3 regions of the Streptomyces sp. NPDC101219 genome follow, and region 1 is predicted to be linked to each of the others. Evidence: riboswitches for the same ligand, from Rfam matches in the RefSeq annotation. Region 1 holds a riboswitch; each other region holds the start of a gene.
What was found. A riboswitch is a leader RNA that binds a small molecule or an ion and turns the genes downstream of it on or off. The one in region 1 is predicted to bind cyclic di-AMP.
Positions count from the first base shown of each region.

Region 2: another riboswitch for cyclic di-AMP. It lies ahead of ACIRPP_RS30685 (M23 family metallopeptidase); the one in region 1 lies ahead of ACIRPP_RS10960 (peptidoglycan DD-metalloendopeptidase family protein).
Region 3: another riboswitch for cyclic di-AMP. It lies ahead of ACIRPP_RS19080 (M23 family metallopeptidase); the one in region 1 lies ahead of ACIRPP_RS10960 (peptidoglycan DD-metalloendopeptidase family protein).

Region 1 covers NZ_JBIWOK010000004.1:508,863-515,936, forward strand. The annotation lists gene ACIRPP_RS10950 (TetR family transcriptional regulator C-terminal domain-containing protein) at 8-628, shown strand; gene ACIRPP_RS10955 (SGNH/GDSL hydrolase family protein) at 799-1,587, opposite strand; gene ACIRPP_RS10960 (peptidoglycan DD-metalloendopeptidase family protein) at 1,789-2,733, opposite strand; cyclic di-AMP (ydaO/yuaA leader) riboswitch at 2,738-2,904, opposite strand; gene ACIRPP_RS10965 (tyrosine-protein phosphatase) at 3,307-4,104, shown strand; gene ACIRPP_RS10970 (DUF6126 family protein) at 4,147-4,269, opposite strand; gene ACIRPP_RS10975 (helix-turn-helix domain-containing protein) at 4,266-4,889, opposite strand; gene ACIRPP_RS10980 (aspartate aminotransferase family protein) at 4,989-6,407, opposite strand; gene dxs (1-deoxy-D-xylulose-5-phosphate synthase) at 6,404-7,074, opposite strand, start outside.
Region 2 covers NZ_JBIWOK010000024.1:4,502-11,575, reverse strand. The annotation lists gene ACIRPP_RS30700 (GNAT family N-acetyltransferase) at 1-2,762, opposite strand, end outside; gene ACIRPP_RS30695 (HPr family phosphocarrier protein) at 2,940-3,221, shown strand; gene ACIRPP_RS30690 (GntR family transcriptional regulator) at 3,379-4,074, opposite strand; gene ACIRPP_RS30685 (M23 family metallopeptidase) at 4,278-5,051, opposite strand; cyclic di-AMP (ydaO/yuaA leader) riboswitch at 5,064-5,225, opposite strand; gene ACIRPP_RS30680 (M16 family metallopeptidase) at 5,427-6,815, opposite strand; gene ACIRPP_RS30675 (M16 family metallopeptidase) at 6,812-7,074, opposite strand, start outside.
Region 3 covers NZ_JBIWOK010000008.1:393,547-400,620, forward strand. The annotation lists gene ACIRPP_RS19055 (DUF3040 domain-containing protein) at 328-630, opposite strand; gene ACIRPP_RS19060 (HAMP domain-containing sensor histidine kinase) at 1,139-2,131, shown strand; gene ACIRPP_RS19065 (response regulator transcription factor) at 2,136-2,801, shown strand; gene ACIRPP_RS19070 (dihydrofolate reductase family protein) at 2,928-4,061, shown strand; tRNA gene ACIRPP_RS19075 (tRNA-Met) at 4,173-4,246, shown strand; cyclic di-AMP (ydaO/yuaA leader) riboswitch at 4,648-4,805, shown strand; gene ACIRPP_RS19080 (M23 family metallopeptidase) at 4,818-5,843, shown strand; gene ACIRPP_RS19085 (PrsW family intramembrane metalloprotease) at 5,909-7,074, opposite strand, start outside.

The sequences.
Region 1 (7,074 bases):
GACGGGCGTGACGAGGGTGCGGTTGAGCGTGGCGGAGCGGCGCGGGGAGCTGCTGCGGGCGGCCATCGAGCAGATCGAGGCACGGGGGGCGGCGGCGGTCCGGATCTCCGACGTGGCCTCGGCGCTCGGGGTGAGCAATGCGCTGGTCCTCTACCACTTCTCCACGAAGGAACGGCTCGTCGCCGCCGCCTTCGCACACGCGGCCGAGGCCGACCTGGCCCATCTGCGCAAGCTGCTGGGCCGGCGCACGACGGCCCTGCGCCGGCTGCGTTCCGCGGTGCGGTGGTACGCGCCCACCGGTCCGGCCAAGGGCTGGCGGCTGTGGATCGAGAGCTGGTCGATGGCGTTGCGCGAGCCGGTGCTGCGGGAGGTCGCCGGGGACCTCGACCGGCAGTGGAAGGCCGCGCTGACCGAGGTCATCGGCGAGGGCGTGGACGCGGGCGAGTTCCGCTGCCCGGACCCGGCCGGTGCGGCGCTGCGGCTGACCGCACTGCTCGACGGGCTCGCGGTCCAGATGACGTCGTACGGCGCGGCGGTGCCGCGGAGCCGGGCGCTCGTGTGGGTGGACGAGGCCCTGGCCCGCGAACTGGGTCTGGAGCGGGAGGCGCTGACGGCTTCGGCACGCTGACCGTCGAGGCCGCACCAGTTGCCCTGTTCGCGTGACCCTTCGTTCCGTTGGAGCCCGCCTCGGACGGCCCCCTGATCCCTCGCGCTGACCGGTGCCGGCCCGCCGGACGCAGCGAGCCCGGCGGGCCGTACCCCCTTGTCCGGGACGGCCCGCCGGGCTCGTGCGACGCGTCACGCCACCGAGGCGATCCGCTCCTTGATGGCGTGCGGGGACAGCGCCCCCTTCGCCGTGACGTGGTCGCCGGAGGACTCCCCGCGCAGGCGTCGGCCGATCCACGGCACGAGGTACTCGCGGGCCCACTGGACGTCGTCCCGCCGGACGTCGAACGTGCCCCGGGCCGGGAGCGGGGGCCAGGGCTGCTCGGGGTCGGCCGGGACCTCCAGGCCGAGGGCCTGGCCCGCCCGGAGCGCCACGCGGGTGTGGCCCTCGGGCGAGAGGTGCAGCCGGTCGGCGTCCCACGCCCTGCGATCCTGGACGCTGCGCAGCGACCACAGGTCGAGCACCGGGCAGCCGTACCGGTCGGCGATGGCCCGCACATGTCCGTTGTACGTGGCGACCTTGCCGCGCAGCCGGCGGAGCACGGGCACGCCCCGGGTGTCGAAGCCGGTGGCGATCAGCACGGTGCCGGACGCGGCGGCGAGTGCCGCGACGGCCCGCTCGAACCGGTCGGCCACCTCGTCCGGGTCGGTGCCCGGCCGGATGATGTCGTTGCCGCCCGCGCAGATGGACACCAGGTCCGGGGCGAGCTCCACCGCCCGCGGGATCTGGTCCGCCACGATCTGGTCGAGCAGCTTTCCGCGCACCGCGAGGTTGGTGTACTGGAAGGCGCCTTCGGGCCGGCGGTCGGCGAGGAGCACGGCGAACCGGTCGGCCCAGCCGACGAACGCGCCGTCGGGGCCGGGATCGCCGACTCCCTCGGTGAAGCTGTCCCCCACCGCCACGTACGACCCGAATTCCACTCTGCTGTCTTTCCTCGAATCGTCTGCCACGGTCACCCATGATGGCGTTTCGGATGTGACCTACGCGACCGTAGGAAAGGGTTGACGGGCGGTGAGATAAACCACTCCGCCTGTCGATTCCCGTTGCGGCGCATCACCGAAGGCCGGACCCGGGATCGGGGTCCGGCCTTCGGCGGCGTGTCAGGCAGGTCGGCGCGGGGGTCAGCCGATGGAGACGCCCTTCGAGCGGAGGTAGGAGACGGGGTCCACGTCCGCGCCGTAGTTCGGCGAGGTGCGGATCTCGAAGTGCAGGTGCGGACCGGTCGAGTTGCCGGTCGAACCGGACAGGCCGACCTGCTGGCCGGCGCTCACGGCCTGGCCGGCCGAGACGGACAGCGAGGACAGGTGGGCGTACTGGGCGTAGTGGCCGTCGTTGAGCTTGATGACGACCTCGTTGCCGTACGCGCCCGCCCAGCCGGCGGAGACCACGGTGCCGGAGCCGACGGCCTTCAGCGAGGTCCCGGTCGGGACACTGAAGTCGACACCGGTGTGGTAGCCGCTGGACCACATGCCGCCGGCCACCTTGTAGCCGGTGCCGACGCCGCCGCCGGGCACCGGGGAGGTGTAACCGGAGGCACTGGCGGCCTGATTGGCGCCCGTGGACTGCGGGGCGGTCTTCTTGACCGGGGCCTCGCTCTTGCCTGCGGAGGGCTTGGCGGGCGCGGTCTTCTTCTTCGGCGCGTCCTGGGCGGACGGGGCCGAGGAGGACTTCTTCGGGGCGCTCGGCGCGGCCTTGCCGTCGATGGACAGCTTCAGGCCGGGGTGGATGAGCGACGGGTCGTCACCGACGGCCTCGCGGTTGTCGGCGTAGAGCTGCTTCCAGCCGCCGTCGACGTTCTCGGTGTCGGCGATCTTGGCCAGGTAGTCCCCGGACTTCACGACGTAGGTGCGGGACTCGCCGTTCTTCGCGGTGTCCTTGCCGTCGGCCTTGGCGCCGGCGGACACGCTCTGGACGGCCTTCTCCGGAGCCGCCTGGGGGGTGGCGGCGTGGGCGCCGGTGGCGCCGAGGAGCGGCAGGGCGAGAGCGGCGCCACCGGTACCGGCGACGGCGATGGAACGGGCGAGACGCAGGGTCCTGGGACGGCGGTGCTTACCCTTGGCGGGCATGACGAATTCCTCTCCGGCGCCTGCGAGGTGAGCTGTCGGGTTCGGGCTGGAGATGCCCGGCCGCGCAGGACGCGGCTTAACCCCGAGCCTGTTTCTCCGGAAGACCGGTAACAGGCAGTCGTACCTGTGGGTCCCCCGCTCCTGCCGTTCACGGGTCAGTGAGTGTGCGGGCTCCGGGCGGCGGCAGGATTAGGCGTCCGTCCGGATCGGTGGCGAACGTAAGCGACCAAGACGCAAAGGGACAAGCGAGGGGTTCCCCCTGAACGCCCTTTTCCGTGATCCACTCGGACAATTGCTGTCACCGTGCGTGGATTCCGTGTCCCGTGAAATGCCGAAAAGGCTTGCGGGACAGGGGAATTACGTGAACATGGCGACAACCCGTTGTCACCACTATGACGATGCTCACGCACCCCATTCCCATCTCCCTTTCTATCGGGGCACGTTATGGCGAATTCCCCGAAACGGACAGAACGCCTTAAACGCTGAATCGGGACTTCTTCCCGGCTCGCGATGTCGTATCGTCGGGGTGCCGTCGACGAGCCGCGTCGACGACGCCGAGTGGGAGGAGCCCCCGTGACGCAGCACATCCCGTCGACCGAACCCGAGCTGGCCGGGGTGCGCAATTTCCGTGACGTGGGCGGGCTGCCGACCCGGGACGGCCGGCGCGTGCGGCACGGCGTGCTGTTCCGCAGCGGCCACCTCGCCCACGCGACCGCCGAGGACGCCGCCTTCCTGTCGTCCCTGGGACTGCACACCGTCTTCGACTTCCGCAACGCGGCCGACCAGAAGCTGGAGGGCCCGGACGTCGCCCTGCCCGGCGTGCGCAACGTGAACCTGCCGCTGAGCGACCCGGCCGACGGGGCGGAGTTCTGGCGGATGGTCCGCGACGGCGACCTGGAGCAGCTGCGCACGATCCTCGCCGACGGCAAGGCCGCGGACCGGATGATCGCCTCCTACCGGGCGACCATCCGGGGCCGCACCGCCGAGCACTCCCGGGTGCTGCACGCGCTCGCCGAGGAGAGCGTGCCCGCGCTGATGCACTGCGCGGCCGGCAAGGACCGCGCGGGCCTGTCGGTGGCGGTGACGCTGCTGGCGGTGGGCGTGGAGCGCGACGCGATCTTCGAGGACTACCTGAAGTCCAACGAGCGGCACCGCCGCTACAAGGTGCACCGCAACGGAAGCTCCGACTCGGCCTACTCCCCCGAGGTCATGGAGCTGCTGAACCCGCTGTTCGACGCCCGCGCCGAGTACCTTCAGGCAGCGCTGGAGACCATCGAGGAGACGTGGGGCGGCGTCGACGCCTACCTGGAGCAGGGCCTCACCCTCGCACCCGGGACCCGGGAACGGCTGCGCACGCGCCTGCTGGACTGACCCCCGGCCGAGCGGGCCGGGGGCACGGCCGCACCCGGCCCGCTACTGCTTCGCGCCGACCGTGAACAGCAGATAGATGAAGCCCGCCACGACGTGACCCGCCACGACGTAGACGAACAGGCGCACCCACAGGGCGCGCGGGAACTTCTCTTCCATGTTTCTCACGAGGCATCTCCGTGGGCGGGGCCGAGGCAGAGCGCGGCCGAGGGGCTCTGCAGCAGGGTATGCACGAACAGGAGCTCGACTCCGTCGGGGTCCTGCGCGGCGATCCGGTGCGGGGTGAGCGAGTCGAAGTGGGCGCTGTCGCCCGGGCCGAGCCGGTGCAGCGTCTCGCCGAGCCGGAGCAGCAGCCGGCCCCGCAGGACGTACAGCCACTCCTCGCCGGGGTGGACGCGCACGATGTCGCCCTGCGAACCGTGCGGGACGTGGACCCGCAGGGCCTGCATGCCGCGCCCGGGCGCGCCCGCCTGCCAGTAGGTCCAGCCGCCGGCCGTCGTGGGTTCCATCCCGGCGGCGCGCACCACCGCATCCCGCTCGGGGGCCGCCTCGCCGAGGAGTTCGGCGACCGTCGTACCGTAGACGCGGGCGAGGGACAGCAGCATGGGCAGCGAGGGCTGCCGCTGCCCGGTCTCCAGACGCGAGAGGTGGGCGGGCGACAGGCCCGCGTCGCGGGCCGCGGCCTCCAGGGTGAGGGAGGCCCTGCGCCGCAGTGCCCGCAGCTGCGGCGCGACCAGACCCAGTGCGTCGGGCCGGGCGCCCGACGGCTCTGTCTCGGGGGAGCTCATGCCCCTATCTAGCCCCCTGATTTGTCCGGCGGGCAAATTTTTTGCCTCACAGGCAAAAGGAGGCGTCCTGCTGCCGGCGGCAGGACACGGGCCGGCCGGTCAGCGGTTGGCGATCGCCTGCTTCACCAGCGTCCTGCCGAAGTCCCACACCAGGCCGCCGCCCTGGTGGGCGTCGTCCATCACCGCGGTGAAGGCGTCCACGAAACGGTCCACCTCCGGCTCGCCGATGATCAGCGGCGGGATCAATTTGATCACCTCCATGTGATCACCGGACACCTGGGTGAGGATCCGGTGCCGCTGGAGCAGCGGCACGACCACCATCTGCGCGAACAGACCCTTGCGGGCGGCCTGCAGCATGGCCCAGTGGCCGCGCAGCTTCAGCGAACGGGGCCGGCCGAACTCGATGCCGATCATCAGCCCCCGGCCGCGGACCTCGGCGAGCATCTCGTACTTCTCGGTCAGGGCCGCCAGCCGCGACCGCAGCAGCTCGCCCGTCCTGCGCACGTTGGCGACGATCTGCTCGTTCTCCATGACCGACAGCACCGCCAGGCCGGCCGCCATGGCCTGGGCGTTGGAGCCGAAACTGGCCGAGTGGACCAGCACCCGGTCCATGGACGAGTAGACCTTCTTGAAGATCCAGTCCTTGCCGAGGGTGGCGCCCACCGGTACGTAGCCGCCGGAGAGCGCCTTGGCCACGCACACCAGGTCCGGCTCCACGCCCTCCTCGTGCTGGTAGGCGTAGAAGTCCCCGGTGCGGCCGAGCCCGGTCTGCACCTCGTCGGCGATCAGCAGCGCCTTGTGCCGGTGCAGCAGCTCCTGCGCGGCCCGCAGGTAGCCGGAGGGCGCCTCGTGGACGCCCTTGCCCTGGATGGGCTCGACGATCAGGGCGGCGACGTCGCCCTTGCGCAGCTCCCGCTCCAGGGCGTCCAGGTCGCCGAGCGGCACGGCGGTGTCGGGCAGCAGCGGGGCGAAGCCGTCCCGGAAGCCGTCCTCGCCGTTGACCGACAGGGAGCCCGTGGTCAGGCCGTGGAAGGCGTGTTCGCAGTACAGGACGCGCGGTCTGCCGGTGACGAACCGGGCGAACTTCAACGCACCCTCCACCGCCTCGGTGCCGCTGTTGCCGAAGAAGACCCGGTCCAGGTGCGGGCTGTGCGCGAGCAGCTTCTCGGCCAGCAGCCCGGGCAGCGGCGGGCAGTCGAAACGGGTGAGGTCGGCCAGCGAGGCGTCCAGGACGTCGTGCAGCGCCTTGCGGATCACGGGGTGGTGGCGCCCCAGGCCCATCACCCCGAACCCGGCGAGCATGTCCAGGTGGTCGTTGCCGTCGGCGTCCCAGAAGTGGGCGCCCTCGGCGCGCTCGTAGACCTTGTCGAAGCCGATGGTGTGCAGCATGCGCGGGAGCTGGTGGTTGAGGTACCGGGTGTGCAGCTCGTAGCGCTCGGCCCCGCGCTCGGCGAGCAGCGCGCCGAGGTCGAACTGCCCGGTCTGCGACGACTCCGACGCGGACTCCGCGGTGGTCATGCCTGGTGCTCCTGTGGCTGTGGTGGCTGGGACGGTGTGGTCGGCCGGGCCTCGGCCTGCTCCGCCCGCCGCTCGGCGGGGCCCGCGGCCCGTATCTCCTGCTGCGCTGCGGGCTCCGCGGCCCGCCTCTCCTGCTGCACGGCGAGGCTCGCGCCGATCCGGCCGGCCACGTCGACCGGGGTCAGACCGATGTCGGCGAGCACCTCCGCGCGTTTGGCATGGGCGAGGAACTGCTCCGGGATGCCGAACCGCCGGACCGGCACGTCGACCTCGGCGTCGCCCAGCGCCAGCGCCACGGCCGAACCCACCCCGGCCGCACGGCTGTTGTCCTCGACGACCGCCACCAGACGGTGCCGGGCCGCCAGAGCGGGCAGTTCCGGGTCCACGGGCTTGACCCAGCGGGGGTCCACCACCGTGCAGGCGATGCCGCGGGCCTGAAGCAGTTCGGCGGCCCGCAGACACACGGGCGCCATCACGCCGACGGCCACCAGCAGCACCTCAGGCGCCTCGCCGCGGTGCAGCACGTCCATGCCGCCGATCCGGTCGACGGCGGGGACACAGGGGCCGACCGACTCCTTGGGGAAGCGCAGCAGGGTCGGGGCGTCGTCGACGGCGACCGCCTCGCGCAGCTGGGCGCGCAGCTGGTCGGCGTCCCGGGGCGCCGCGA
Region 2 (7,074 bases), on a different contig from region 1:
GAGGCGCTCAGCACGCTCAGGCCCTGCGGTGCGACGACGACGGGCTCCAGGGTGACCGCGGCGACCTCGGGGTGGTCGTCGACCAGCCGGGACACCCGTAGCAGCAGTTCCTCCAGGGCGGGGGTGTCGACGGGGGCGGAGCCGCGCCAGCCGAAGAGGAGCGGTGCGGTCCGGATGGCCCGGACCAGGGACCCGGCCTCCCGGTCGGTGACGGGGATCAGGCGGTGCGCCATGTCGCCGAGCAGCTGCGAGGGCGGCCCGGCGATCCCGAAGGAGAGCGCGGCCCCGGCGGCCGGGTCGATGACGGCCCGGACGATGGTGTCGACGCCGCGCGGGGCCATGCCCTGCACGACGGGCCGCAGCTCCTCGGGGGTGCCGAACAGCTCCGTCAGTTCGGTGTACGCCCTGCGCAGTTGTTCCTCGTCGGCGAGGTCGAGGCGGACGCCGCCGAGGTCGGCGCGGTGGCGCAGGTGGGGGGCGGTGGCTTTGAGGGCGACGGGGTAGCCGAGGCTGCGGGCGGCCCCGGCGGCGGCGTCGGGGTTCGGGGCGGGCAGCGCGCGGTGCACGTGGATGCCGTAGGTGCCGAGCAGGTCGCAGGTCTCGTCCTGGCCGAGGGTGAGGCCCTGGCCGCTGGTGAGCTGCCGGTCGACGAGGGCGGCGGCGGCCTTCTCGTCGATGTCGTCGTACTCGGGCACCTTGCCGGGGTCGGCGGCGTCCCGGCGCCACTGCGCGTATTCGACGGAGTGCGCCAGCGCGCGGACGGCGCGTTCGGCGGCCGGGTAGGCGGGGATGAGGTGGGCGCCCTCGGGCGGTGCGGGCCGGGGGCCGTCGGAGGGGACCGGGGAGGGCTGGGCGGTGCGGGGCACGGGCGGGGGGCCGGCCGTGGGCTGCGGTGCGGTGCTCGCCGCGGCGGAGAGGGCTTCGGCGAGGCCGCCGAGCTCCACGTGGACGACGAGGACCGGCTTGGCGGGGGCGGCGGCCGCGGCCGAGCGCAGGGCGTCCGCGAGCGCGGCGTCGCCGACCGAGCCCTCCCCCACGGCCGGGATGGCGGTGACGACGACGGCGTCGCAGGTGTCGTCGGCCAGGGCCCCGGCCAGTGCGTCGTGGAAGTCGGCCGCCGAGGCCGCGGTGGTGAGGTCCCGCGGGGGCTGGGGGCGCAGGCCCTCGGCGAGGCAGGCGTCGTAGGTGAGCAGGCCCAGGGACTCGGAGTTGCCGAGGATCGCGACCCGGGGGCCGGCGGGCAGCGGCTGGCGGGCGAGGAGGAGGCCCGCGTCGACGAGTTCCGTGATGGTGTCGACGTGGATCACCCCGGCCTGGCGCAGCAGCGCGGACACCGTGGCGTGCGGCAGGCGGGTGGCGCGGACCGCGTGGCCGCGCGGTCCCGCTCCGTGCCGGGCGCCCTGGACGACGACCAGCGGTTTGGCGGCGGCCGTGCGGCGCGCGAGGCGGGTGAACTTGCGCGGGTTGCCGATGGACTCCAGGTACATGAGGACGACGTCGGTGTCGGGGTCCTCGTACCAGTACTGCAGGAGGTCGTTGCCGGAGACGTCGGCCCGGTTGCCGGAGGAGACGAAGGTCGACACGCCGGTGACCCCGGTGACGCCGCCGCCGCGCCGGTGCAGGCGCGACAGCAGGGCCACGCCGATGGCGCCGGACTGGGCGAACAGGCCGATCCGGCCGGGGCGGGGCGGCTCGGGGGCGAGGGAGGCGTTGAGCCGGACGTCGGGCGCGGTGTTGATGACGCCGAAGGCGTTCGGGCCGATGATCCGCATGCCGTAGGTGCGCGCCTGCCGGACCAGGGCCCGCTGGAGTTCGCGTCCCTCGGGGCCGGACTCGGCGTAGCCCGCGGAGACCACGAGAAGTCCCTGGACGCCGTGTGCGCCGCATTCGGCGACGACCTCGGGCACGCGGTCGGAGGGGACCGCGACGACCGCCAGGTCGACGGGGCCCTCGATGTCCCGCACGGAGCGGAAGGCGGGCACCCCGTCCAGTTCCTCCGTGCCCTCGGGGAGCGCCTTGTTGACGGCGTACAGCCGTCCGGTGAAGCCCGCGTCCCGGATGTTGTCGAGGATGCTGCGGCCGACGCCGCCGGGGGTGCGGCCGGTGCCGATCACGGCGACGGCGCCGGGCGACAGGAGGCGCTGGACGGAGCGCGCCTCGGCCCGCTGCTCGCGCGCCCGCTGCACGGCCATGGAGCGGTCGGTGGGCTCCAGGTCGAACTCCAGGCGGACGACGCCGTCCTCGAAACTGCGCTTCTGGGTGTACCCGGCGTCCGTGAACACCTTGATCATCTTGGTGTTGGCGGGCAGCACCTCGGCGGCGAACCGGCGGATGCCGCGCTCCCGCGCGACCGCACCGATGTGCTCGAGGAGGGCGGAGGCCACGCCACGGCCCTGATGGGCGTCCTGGACGAGGAAGGCGACCTCGGCCTCGTCGGCCGGGGCGGATGCGGGCGTCCCGTCGGCGCCGATCCGGTCGTAGCGTACGGTGGCGATGAACTCGCCGCCGACGGTGGCCGCGAGTCCCACCCGGTCCACGAAGTCGTGGTGCGTGAAGCGGTGGACGTCCTTCGCGGACAGGCGCGGGTAGGGCGCGAAGAAGCGGTAGTACTTCGACTCGTCCGACACCTGCTCGTAGAAGCTGACCAGGCGCTCCGCGTCATCGACGGTGATGGGGCGGACGCGGGCGGTGCCGCCGTCGCGCAGCACCACGTCGGCCTCCCAGTGAGCGGGGTACTCGTGCCGGTCCGAGGAGGTCTGCATGGGCCCCAGCGTACGGCTCGCTTCCGGCGACGGCGCGAGGCAGGCTATGGGTGCGCAGGGCAGGGCCGAGGCCGCGGTCCGGCCCTGTGCCCGGAGCGGGAGCAGGTGCCGCGCCGGCATGCTTCACCATATGGGAAACTGGTCTAGACAACCCTGAGCAGCGAAGGGCAGCATCACATGGCTGAGCGCCGCGTCAACGTCGGCTGGGCCGAGGGTCTCCACGCCCGCCCCGCCTCCATCTTCGTCCGAGCCGCCACGGCCGCAGGCGTCCCGGTGACGATCGCCAAGGCCGGGGGCGACCCCGTCAACGCGGCCTCCATGCTGGCCGTCCTGGGCCTGGGTGCCCAGGGCGGCGAGGAGATCGTGCTCGCGTCCGACGCCGAGGGCGCGGACGCCGCACTGGACCGGCTCGCCAAGCTGGTCGCCGAGGGCCTCGAGGAACTGCCCGAAACGGTCTGACACCCGGACCCGTTTCACGGTGACCGTCACCCGTCCGACGCGCACCGCATCGGCACAAAGGCCCGCCCGGTTCTCCGGGCGGGCCTTTCGCATTCCCTTTTCCGGGCAGGAAAAGGGACCCCCCGAATTACGCGCCTCTTTGTATACCGCGCCCGTATTAATTCCGTACGCCCGGTGTGTTGACGGAATGTTTCGAGGTCCTCACACGCTCCGCGGGTCCGGCGCCGGAGGCGGGACGCAGCCGGTGCGCGGCGTGCGCCCGTTCCAGGTGCTGGGCGGTGGCCGCCCGGGCCCGCTCCCCGTCGCCGCGGGCCACGGCGTCCACGATCAGGCCGTGCTCCGTCCAGGTCGGGGCCGGGTCGGCCGGTTCCGCCACGGCGTACATCCAGGCGATCTTGTGGCGCAGCCCGGTCAGGGTCGAGGCCAGGGCGTGGCTCGCCGCGGCCTGGGCCAGCGTCTCGTGGAACCAGCCGTCGAGGGAGCGCAGGTCGTCGCTGCTCCCCTGGCGGGCCCGCTCCTGGCCCAGGCGGACGAGGCCGCGCAGCACCTTGAGGTGGGCGTCGGTACGGCGCTGGGCCGCGCGGGCGGCACCGAGGGGTTCGAGCAGCAGACGCATCTCCAGCAGGTCCGCGGCCTCCCGCTCGGTGGGCTCGGCGACGCACGCGCCCGCGTGCCGCCGGGTCACCACGAACCCCTCCGCCTCCAGCGTCCGCAGCGCCTCGCGCACCGGGACCCGGGACACGCCGTAGCGGCGCGCCAGGAGTTCCTCGGTGAGCCGGCTTCCGCGCGCGTGGACTCCCGCGACGATGTCGTCCCGGACGGCGGCGCACAGTGAATGTGCGGGAACACGCATGGGCGACCTCCGGCTATTTCCCGTGCAACGCCGTCGTCAGGCGTCCGTTCCGTGACTCTATTGCAATTCACCGGATTGATTGATGCCGAGGGACCATTCATGCCTGTTTTTTGGACAACATTCGGAGGAACGCGAAAGCCCCGGCTCGGGGAGCCGGGGCCGTGCGGTGTTCCGGGTGGGCGCGGGGCCTGCCCGCGCACCCGTCAGAGGGAGACGCCGTGCGCGCGGAGGTAGGCGACCGGGTCGAGGTCCGAGCCGTAGTCGGCGCTCGTGCGGGCCTCGAAGTGCAGGTGCGCGCCGGTGACGTTGCCGGTCGAGCCGGAGAGGCCGATCTGCTGGCCCGGGGCGACCTGCTGGCCGGCCGAGACATTGACGGACGACAGGTGGCCGTACTGGGTGTACGTGCCGTCGTGCATCTTGATGACGACCTGGTTGCCGTAGGCGCCGCCCCAGCCGGCCTCGACGACCGTGCCGGCGCCGACGGACTGGACGGGCGTGCCGTTCGCGGCGTGGAAGTCGACACCGGTGTGGCTGCCGGAGGACCAGACGGCGCCGCCGGTCTTGTAGCCGGTGGACACGTAGGAGCCCGGGATCGGCGAGACGAAGGCGTTGAGCCGCTCCCGCTCGGCCTCGCGGGCGGCGCGCTCCTTCTCGGCGCGGGCCTTCTTGGCCTCCTTGGCGGCCTTCTCGCGCGCGGCCTCCTCGGCCGCCTTGCGGGCCTCGGCCTCGGCGGCCTCACGGGCGGCCTCGTGCTGGGCGGCCGCCTGGGCGTCGATCCGGTCGGCGACGGTGTCGCCGAGGGTGATGACGGGGGTGATACCGGTCTGGGCCGCGGCGGGTTCGGCGGCCAGCGCGGGTGCCGCGAGGGAGCCGACGACGCCGCTGCCGGTCAGGGCCGCGACGCCCGCCGCACGAGCGGTGCCGCGGTGGATGCGGCCGGGGCGGCGGTGCTTGCCGGTGGCGCGGGTGAACGCCATGTACAGGCTGGTCCTTTCCTTCCCTCTCGCCTACCGGGTTAGCTGACGGGTTCGGAGCAGGAAGGTCTCCTACGGACCCCCTCGCGACACGCGCGGGCGCCCGATTCACCCCAGGGACGGTGGGTCCCCGGCTCCCCTGGCTCGCGCCGTACGGGGACTCGGCGATGACTGTCCGGTGCCGCGGACGCGGCGCACTGCCTGACGAACAGCCCGCACGAAGCTATGCGGGAGGCGGGTCAATCCCCAAACGGATCCCGGTTTTTGTAGCGCATGCCACAGGGCAGACAGGCAGCCTCCGCCTCAATTCGGGCATAAGAGGGCCCTGGTGACGTTCTCGTCACCAGGGCCCCCACGCGGGAGTGCCGCCGCGGCGGTCTACTCGGCCGCCACCACGGTCACTTCGCCGATCCCGAGCGCCTCCACGGGCGCCTTGATCTGCGCGGCGTCACCGACCAGGACGGTCACCAGCCGGTCGACCGGGAAGGCGTTCACCACCGCCGCGGTGGCCTCCACGGTGCCGGTCGCGGCCAGCCGGCGGTACAACTCGGCCTGGTAGTCGTCGGGCAGGTGCTGCTCCACCTGGTCGGCGAGGGTGCTCGCGACCGCCGCCGCCGTCTCGTACTTCAGGGGTGCGACGCCCACCAGGTTCTGCACGGCGACGTCCCGCTCGTCGTCGGTCAGCCCGTCGGCGGCGAGGGTGCGCAGCACGTTCCACAGGTCCTGCAGCGCGGGCCCGGTGTTCGGGGTGTCCACGGAGCCGCTGATGGCGAGCATGGCCGCGCCCGTGCCGTCCGGCGCGGACCGGAGGACCTGGCCGAAGGAGCGGACGCCGTAGGTGTAGCCCTTCTCCTCGCGCAGGACGCGGTCCAGGCGGGAGGTGAGGGTGCCGCCGAGGCAGTACGTGCCGAGCACCTGCGCGGGCCACACCCGGTCGTGCCGGTCGGCGCCGACGCGGCCGATGAGCAGCTGCGTCTGGACGGCTCCCGGACGGTCCACGATCACGACCCGGCCGGTGTCGTCGGCGATCACGGGCGGCACCGGCCGGGGCTGTCCCGGCGAGCCGGTCCACGCGCCGAGCGTGTCCCCGAGCAGCGCCGGGAGGTCGACGCCGGTCAGGTCGCCGACGACCACGACGGTGGCCGTGGCGGGACGCACGTGCTTCTCGTAGAAGGCGCGCACGGCCGCCGAGTCGATGCTCGCGACGGTCTCCTCGGTGCCCTGCCGGGGGCGCGACATGCGCGCGTCGGCGGGGAACAGCTCCTTGGATAGCTCCTTGGCCGCCCGGCGGGAGGGGTTGGCCAGCTCGTGCGGGATCTCGTCGAGGCGGTTGCGGACCAGACGCTCGATCTCGCTGTCGGCGAAGGCGGGTGCCCTCAGGGCGTCGGCGAGCAGGCCCAGGCCCTTGGCCAGCCGCGAGGCCGGCACCTCCAGGGTGAGGCGGACGCCGGGGTGGTCGGCGAAGGCGTCCAGGGTGGCGCCGCAGCGCTCGAGTTCGGCGGCGAACTCCTCGGCGGAGTGCTTGTCGGTGCCCTCGGAGAAGGCCCGCGCCATGATCGTGGCGACGCCGTCGAGGCCGGCCGGTTCCGCGTCGAGGGGCGCGTCGAGGACCACCTCGACGGCGACGACCTGCTGGCCGGGGCGGTGGCAGCGCAGGACGGTCAGGCCGTTGTCGAGCGTGCCCCGCTCGGGGGCCGGGAAGGCCCAGGGCTTGGCGTCACCCGCCTGCGGCCGGGGGTGGAAGTCCATCGTGGCGAGCTCGGTCACTTCGCCGCCTCCTCGTTCTCGTCGGTGCCGGCGGCCGCGGCGGCCTGGGCGGGTGCCTCGTCCCCGGCGGCGAGGGGCTCGTAGACGAGCACCGCGCGGTTGTCGGGGCGCAGGCGGGCCTTGGCGACCTCCTGGACCTCCTCGGCCGTCACGTCGAGGACCCGGCTCACCGCGGTCAGGGCGAGCTGCGGGTCGCCGAACAGGACGGCGTACCGGCACAGTTCGTCGGCGCGGCCCGCCACCGTTCCGAGCCGGTCCA
Region 3 (7,074 bases), on a different contig from region 1:
CGCTTGGCAAAATTTTAGCGCACCCCATATCGGGATGCGCCTGGGCAAAAATTCACATATGCGAATAAATGGACCGCTGATCGTGCCGAATACCGGCGACATCACGTACCCGAGACGGCCGCGCCGAGCGCAGGCCGACCGGGAGCCGGCGAGAGCCGGCCAAGAGCCGACAGCAGGCCGACAGCAGTCCGGCAGCGGGCGGTCACCACGGAGCCCCTCCACCGCGCCCGCAGCGTCGGCCGTATCCACCGCGTCGGCCATGCCCGCAGCGTCGGCCGTATCCGTAGCGTCGGCCGTGTGTCCGCAGCGGCCGACGCGTCCGCGCCGTCAGCGGGAGGGGTGCCCGCGGTGCTCCGTCGCGCCGTCACGCCGCCGCGGCGGATACGGGTCGAAGAGCTGCACGCCGATGCCGCTGAGCACCAGGCCCGCGGCGATGAGCAGGCCGTCCGGCATGATCAGGCCGGCGACCAGCAGGACCAGTCCGATGCCCAGTACCCACCAGGCACGCTTGCGCCGGTACTCGCGCGGCGGCGCCGGGCGTCCGTTGGACAGGGAGCGGGCGAAGCGCGGGTCCTCCTGCTCGATGCGGGCCGCGAGATCGACGAGGCGCTTGTCATCGGACTGGGGCACGTCTCCTCCTTCCCGACACGGTGGCAGCCCGACGGCACCCGGTCGCCACCTCTGAGAGACGCCGGGCGTCGGTCCCGCGACGCCGGGCGCAAGCTGAACGGTCGGCCCCCGAACCCGGGCCGACGCAAGGGGAGCGTGCCCGCCGGACGACGTGGTCATCCGGTTCGGTGGGGGTACGGCGAAGCCGGGCTTCCCTTGAATTCAAGGGTCCCGTACGGGGGCCTCCGCCACCATTGGCTCCAGCCCTCATCTTCGTGGGGGTGCACCCTGCAGATCGCCCGGTGTCTGCATGTCGCGGCGGGGCAAAATGGGGACTGAGACGGATGGCGCACCGGTGGAACAGCGCTCACGCTGGGACGTGTCGGCCCGCGGCCGTGTCCCGCCGGTCCGCGGTCCGCGACGGCTTCCGTCGGACGTCCGACGCGCTGTCCGGCTCCGGCCGGCCGGGGAGACACCGGGAGCCTACGACAACAGGCCCGCGGTGGGCAGGGCGAGGAGGCGGTAACGGGTGCCACTGTTCTGGCGGATCTTCCTGCTGAACGCGATCGTGCTGATCACCGCCACCGCCCTGCTGCTCGGTCCGGTCACCGTCTCCACCCCGGTGCTGCTGACCGAGGCCGCGGTGCTCACGGTCGGACTGGCCGCCATGCTCGGTGCCAACGCCCTGCTGCTGCGGGTCGGCCTCGCCCCGCTGGACCGCCTCACCCGTGCCATGACCACCACCGACCTGCTCCGCCCCGGGCGCCGCCCCGAGGTCTCCGGGGGCGGGGAGATCGCCGAACTGATCAGCACGTACAACACGATGCTGGACCGGCTGGAGGACGAGCGCGCCACGAGCAGCGCCCGCGCCCTGTCCGCGCAGGAGGGCGAACGCCGCCGCATCGCCCAGGAGCTGCACGACGAGGTCGGGCAGAGCCTCACCGCCGTGCTGCTGCAGCTGAAGCGGGTCACCGACCACGCCCCCGAGGATCTGCAGGAGGAACTGCGCCTGGTGCAGGAGACCACGCGCAGCAGCCTGGACGAGATCCGGCGCATCGCCCGCCGCCTGCGCCCCGGGGTGCTGGACGAGCTGGGCCTGGTCAGCGCCCTGAAGTCGCTCGCCACCGAGTTCGGCGGGGAGGGCCTGAGCGTGCAGCACTGGCTCGACCCGGACCTGCCCGAGCTGGGCCCGGAGGCTGAACTGGTCCTGTACCGGGTCGCCCAGGAAGGACTGACCAACGTGGTCCGCCACGCGCGCGCCCGGCGCGCCGGGATCGCCCTGCGGCGCATCCCCGGAGGCGTCGAGCTGTGGGTCCGCGACGACGGCCGCGGCATCGTCGACGCGGCCGAGGGAGCGGGCATCCGCGGGATGCGCGAACGCGCCCTGCTGATCGGCGCCGACCTCGACGTGGGCCCGGCATCCGGCGGCGGCACCGAAGTACGCCTGACCGTCCCCGTCCCCGTACGGGGACCCGCACCGACGTGGACCCCCGTGATCGACGCCCCCGACCGGAAACACTGAACCCATGACCGACGAGGCCCCCGCCCCCACCCGCATTCTCCTCGCCGACGACCACGCGCTGGTCCGCCGAGGGGTACGTCTCATTCTCGACGGCGAACCCGACCTGACCGTCGTCGCCGAGGCCGACGACGGCGCCGAAGCCGTCGAGCAGGCCCGCGCCCACCGGCCCGACCTGGCCATCCTCGACATCGCCATGCCCCGGCTGACCGGCCTCCAGGCGGCCCGCGAGCTCGCCCGCGTGGTGCCGGAGACGCGGATACTCATCCTGACCATGTACGACAACGAGCAGTTCTTCTTCGAGGCACTCGGGGCCGGCGCGTCCGGATACGTACTCAAGTCCGTGGCCGACCGCGACCTCGTCGAGGCGTGCCGGGCCACCATGCGGGGCGAGCCGTTCCTCTACCCGGGCGCGGTCAACGCCCTCATCCGCAACTACCTGGACCTCACCCGGGACAGCGGGCACGTGCCGGCCAAAGCGATCACGGACCGGGAGGAGGAGATCCTGAAGCTGGTCGCCGAGGGACACACCTCCCAGCAGATCGCCGACCTGCTCACGATCAGCCCCAAGACCGTGGAGCGGCACCGGGCGAACCTGCTGTCCAAACTGGGCCTCAAAGACCGCCTGGAACTCACCCGGTACGCGATCCGGGTCGGACTGATCGAGCCCTGACGCCGGCCCGGGACGCCGTCGGGCGGACGGTGACCGGTGGCCGGTGCCGTCCGCGCGGTTGCCAGACTGGCCCCGAGCCGCACCGTCCCGGCCCCGGCCGACCCGCCCCCGTCCTGGAGTACGCCGATGCCCCACCCGTACGTCCTGCTGTCCGCCGCCGTCTCCCTCGACGGCTACCTGGACGACACCGGCCCCGAACGGCTGCTGCTGTCCAGCCCGGCCGACTTCGACCGGGTCGACGAGGTACGGGCCTCGGTGGACGCGGTGCTCGTCGGAGCCGGCACCCTGCGCGCCGACAACCCACGGCTGCTGGTCAACTCGCCCGAGCGGCGCGCCGCCCGGGTCGCCGAGGGCAGGCCGGAGTACCCGCTGAAGGTCACCGTCAGTGGCTCCGGCGACCTGGACCCGGCCGCCCGCTTCTGGCACACGGGCGGCGACAAGCTCCTGTACACGACGGACCGGGGCGCCGAGCGCGCCCGCGCCCTCGGACCGGCCACCGACATCGTCCCGCTCGGCGCGGAGCTGGACTGGCGGCGCCTGCTGGAGCACCTGCACGACGTCCGCGGGGTGCGCCGGCTCATGGTGGAGGGCGGCGGCCTGATCCACACCCAGCTCGTCACCCAGGGCCTCGCCGACGAACTCCAGCTGGTCGTGGCGCCGTTGTTCGTGGGCGACCCCGACGCGCCCCGCCTGTTCGGCCCCGGTTCCTACCAGGCCGGCCGGCTGCGGCTGCTGGAGACCCGGCAGATCGGCGACGTCGTCCTGATGCGCTACGAGCCCACCGCGCCCGGGACCGGCGCGACGGTCACCGCCGCCGACCGCCACTGGCTCGCCCTCGCCTGCGACCTGGCGTCCCGGTGCACGCCCTCGCGGACGGCGTTCAGCGTGGGCGCGGTGGTGGTCGCGGCCGACGGCACGGAACTGGCGCGCGGTCACTCCCGGGAGGGCGGCGACCCGGTGGCGCACGCGGAGGAGGTCGCGCTCGCCGGGACCGACCCCACGGACCCCCGGCTCGCCACCGCCACGGTGTACTCCAGCCTGGAGCCCTGCGCCCGCCGCGCGTCCCGGCCCGCCTCCTGCTCCCGGCTCCTGCTGGACGCGGGGGTGCGGCGAGTGGTCACGGCGTGGCGGGAGCCCGACACCTTCGTCACGGACGCCGACGGCAGCGGGCTGCTGACGGCCGCGGGCGCCACCGTGGTCGTCGTGCCGGAGCTGGAGGACCGCGCCAAGGCGCCGAACGCCCATCTGACGGGAGGGTGAGCACGGCCTCCACTCCGCCCGTCGGCCGCGCGAGCAGCACCGTTGAAAAGGGGCCCGGGGAAAAGCGTGCGCGAAGCGCTCCCCGGATGCCGTACACTGGAATCACAACGACGCGGGGTGGAGCAGCTCGGTAGCTCGCTGGGCTCATAACCCAGAGGTCGCAGGTTCAAATCCTGTCCCCGCTACTGAAGGCCGAGGGCCGGAATCCGAAACAGGATTCCGGCCCTCGGTGCGTTCCGTCCCGTCCGTCCCGTCCGTCCCGTCCGGCGCGCCGGAGTGCCGGAGAGTTCCTCCCAGGCTTCCCCCCTTCCTCCCCGCCTCACGCCGGCGCGCGCCCCTTCCTTCGCTCACCCTCCGTGGTCACCCACCGTGTCCGCGCCGTCCCGCAGGGATAACAATTGACGCTCCGTCAGAAAACGGGCCTCATTCGAGGTGGAGTCAACTCGCCCGTTTTCGCCTGCTCGTGGCGGGTAAGTCCGTACGGGATTCGTTAACGATCAAGAGGAACCGCTTGGAATCAGGCCCCCACGTCTATTAACGTTCGATAACGCAGCGCGGTCGTCCCAGCCGTCACACGAGTCGGCTCCGTGCGCACGCGCCGAATCCCGCAAGGGAACCGGGGAACCACCAACTTGGGGTGAATCGCGTGGATGCCCCCGTGGAGACACGGGCGGTATACGCGCGTAGGAGACCTTCCTGCTCCGAACCCGTCAGCTAACCCGGTAGGCGGAGAAGGAAGGAAAGGAGTACGCCCACGTGGCGTCGAACCGGCCTGCCCCCGAGGCCCCTCTCATGCCGAGCCAGCGCGACGGCGACACCTTCGTCTACGGCGGCGTCCGCGCCGACGAGGGCCCCTTCGAGGAGTGGAACCCCACCGCGGAGTCCGTCCGCCCGGTGCGCGGCCGGCATCGCGTCAGCAAGCAGCGCGGCGGAGGACTCGCCCGCAGCTCCACCGTCCTGGGTGTCGGCGTCATAGCCGCCGTCGGCGCCGGCGGCATGGCCAGCGCCCAGACCGGCAAGCCGCCGGTCTCCATCTCCATGCCCGACCTCCCCAACGTGGGTTCCCTCATCTCCGACGAGGAAACGCCCGAGGGCTCCGCCACCCCGCTCAGCAGCATCGGCACCGCCGGCGCCGAAGCCGAGCAGGGCAACGCCGGCGAGGCACTGCGCAGCCGGATCATGGCGCAGGTCGAGCAGCAGCAGGACCAGGCCGAGAGCAAGGCCGCCGCCGCTGCCGTCGCCGCCGCCGAGAAGGAGGCCGCTCAGGCCGCCGCCAAGGCCGAGAAGGAGGCCAAGGCCAAGGCCGCGGAAGCGAAGCGAAAGGCCGAGGAGGAGGCGAAGAAGAAGGCCGAGGCCGAGCGCCTCGCCAAGCTGGCCACCCAGTACGCGCTGCCGACCTCCTCCTACACGCTCACCTCGACCTTCGGTCAGGCCGGCGCCTACTGGTCCTCCGGCCAGCACACCGGCCTCGACTTCGCCGCCCCCAGCGGCACGCTGATCAAGGCCGTCCACACCGGCACCATCACCTCCGCCGGCTGGGACGGCTCCTACGGCTACAAGACGGTGCTGACCCTCGACGACGGCACCGAGATCTGGTACGCCCACCAGTCCTCGATCAGCGTCAGCGTCGGCCAGAAGGTCACCACCGGCGAGGTCATCGGCCGGGTGGGCTCCACCGGCAACTCCACCGGCGCCCACCTGCACCTGGAGGTCCACACCTCGGGCTCCGCCTCCGGCATCGACCCCCTGACCTGGCTGCGCAGCAAGGGCCTCAACCCGTAACGGACCCCGTTCCGGACCCTCCACCGGCAGTCCCGACGGCGCCCCCAGGGCGTCCGGGCTGCCGGTCAGGTGTTTCCGGGGCCGTTCGAGCCGGGCCACCCGGGCGCGGACGCGGGATGCGGCCCGGCGGGGTGCGTCGGCAGTACGTAGGGGTGGCCGTAGCCGTAGCCGCCTCCGTAGCCGTACCCGCCTCCGTAGCCGTAGCCCCCTCCGTAGCCGTAGCCGTAGCCATAGCCATAGCCATAGCCGTGGGCCGGAGCGTGGCCGTGGGGGCCGGGCGGCGGGCCTGTCACGCGGAAGACCGGCGCGGTGATCCGGGCCGCGTGCTCCAGTGCCGGGCGGGCCCTGCCCCGCCGTCGCCACAGCTCCCCGAGCAGGGCGCCCTCACGGGCGACGAAGTCCGCCGGTGCGCGCCCCGCGCCGCCCCGGTGCCGCAGGAAGGCCAGGGACGTCGCGAACGCCTCGTACCGCGCCACCTCCCGGGCCGCGGCCCGGCCGCCGTGCCGCCGGGCGTACTGCCGGGCGAGGCGCCGGGCCCGCATCGAGCCGAGCACGAACGGCTCCACCGGGGTCAGCCACCCGGCGGCCACATAGGCCGGCAGCTCCGTGCGCACGGTGCGCAGTTCCCGCTGCCGGGTCCACACCACCAGCCACGTCAGCACCCCGAACAGCGGCACCATGAACACCGCGTAGACCGCGAAGAAGCCGTACTCGCCGAGGTTCGAGGAGCCGTTCCACAGCGCGTGCAGGCCCATCGCCAGCGCCAGCCCGGTCAGCGGGAGCAGCACGCGCCGCACCCGGCGGCCCTCGCCGGACAGGGCGGCGAGGCCGAAGCCGATGCCGGTGAGCACGGTGAACAGGGGGTGCGCGAACGGCGACATCACGGCGCGGACGAAGAAGGTGGCCGCGGTGAGGGACGCCAGGCCGCTGTCCCCGGTCAACTGGTCGGTGCCGAAGGCGTTGCCGAGGTAGAGGATGTTCTCGGTGAACGCGAACCCGGTGGCGGAGACCCCGGCGATCACCACGCCGTCGAGGATGCCGCCGACGTCACGTCTGCGGAAGAGGAAGACGAGGAGGACGGCGGCCGCCTTCGCGCTCTCCTCCACCACCGGGGCTATGACGGTCGCACCGAGGGTGTCCGCCCGGGCCGGGTCGGCGGTGGCGGTGGCGATCCAGCGGGTGGCGAAGCTGTTCGCGACGATCGACATCAGGGCGGCGGCGCAGGCACCCC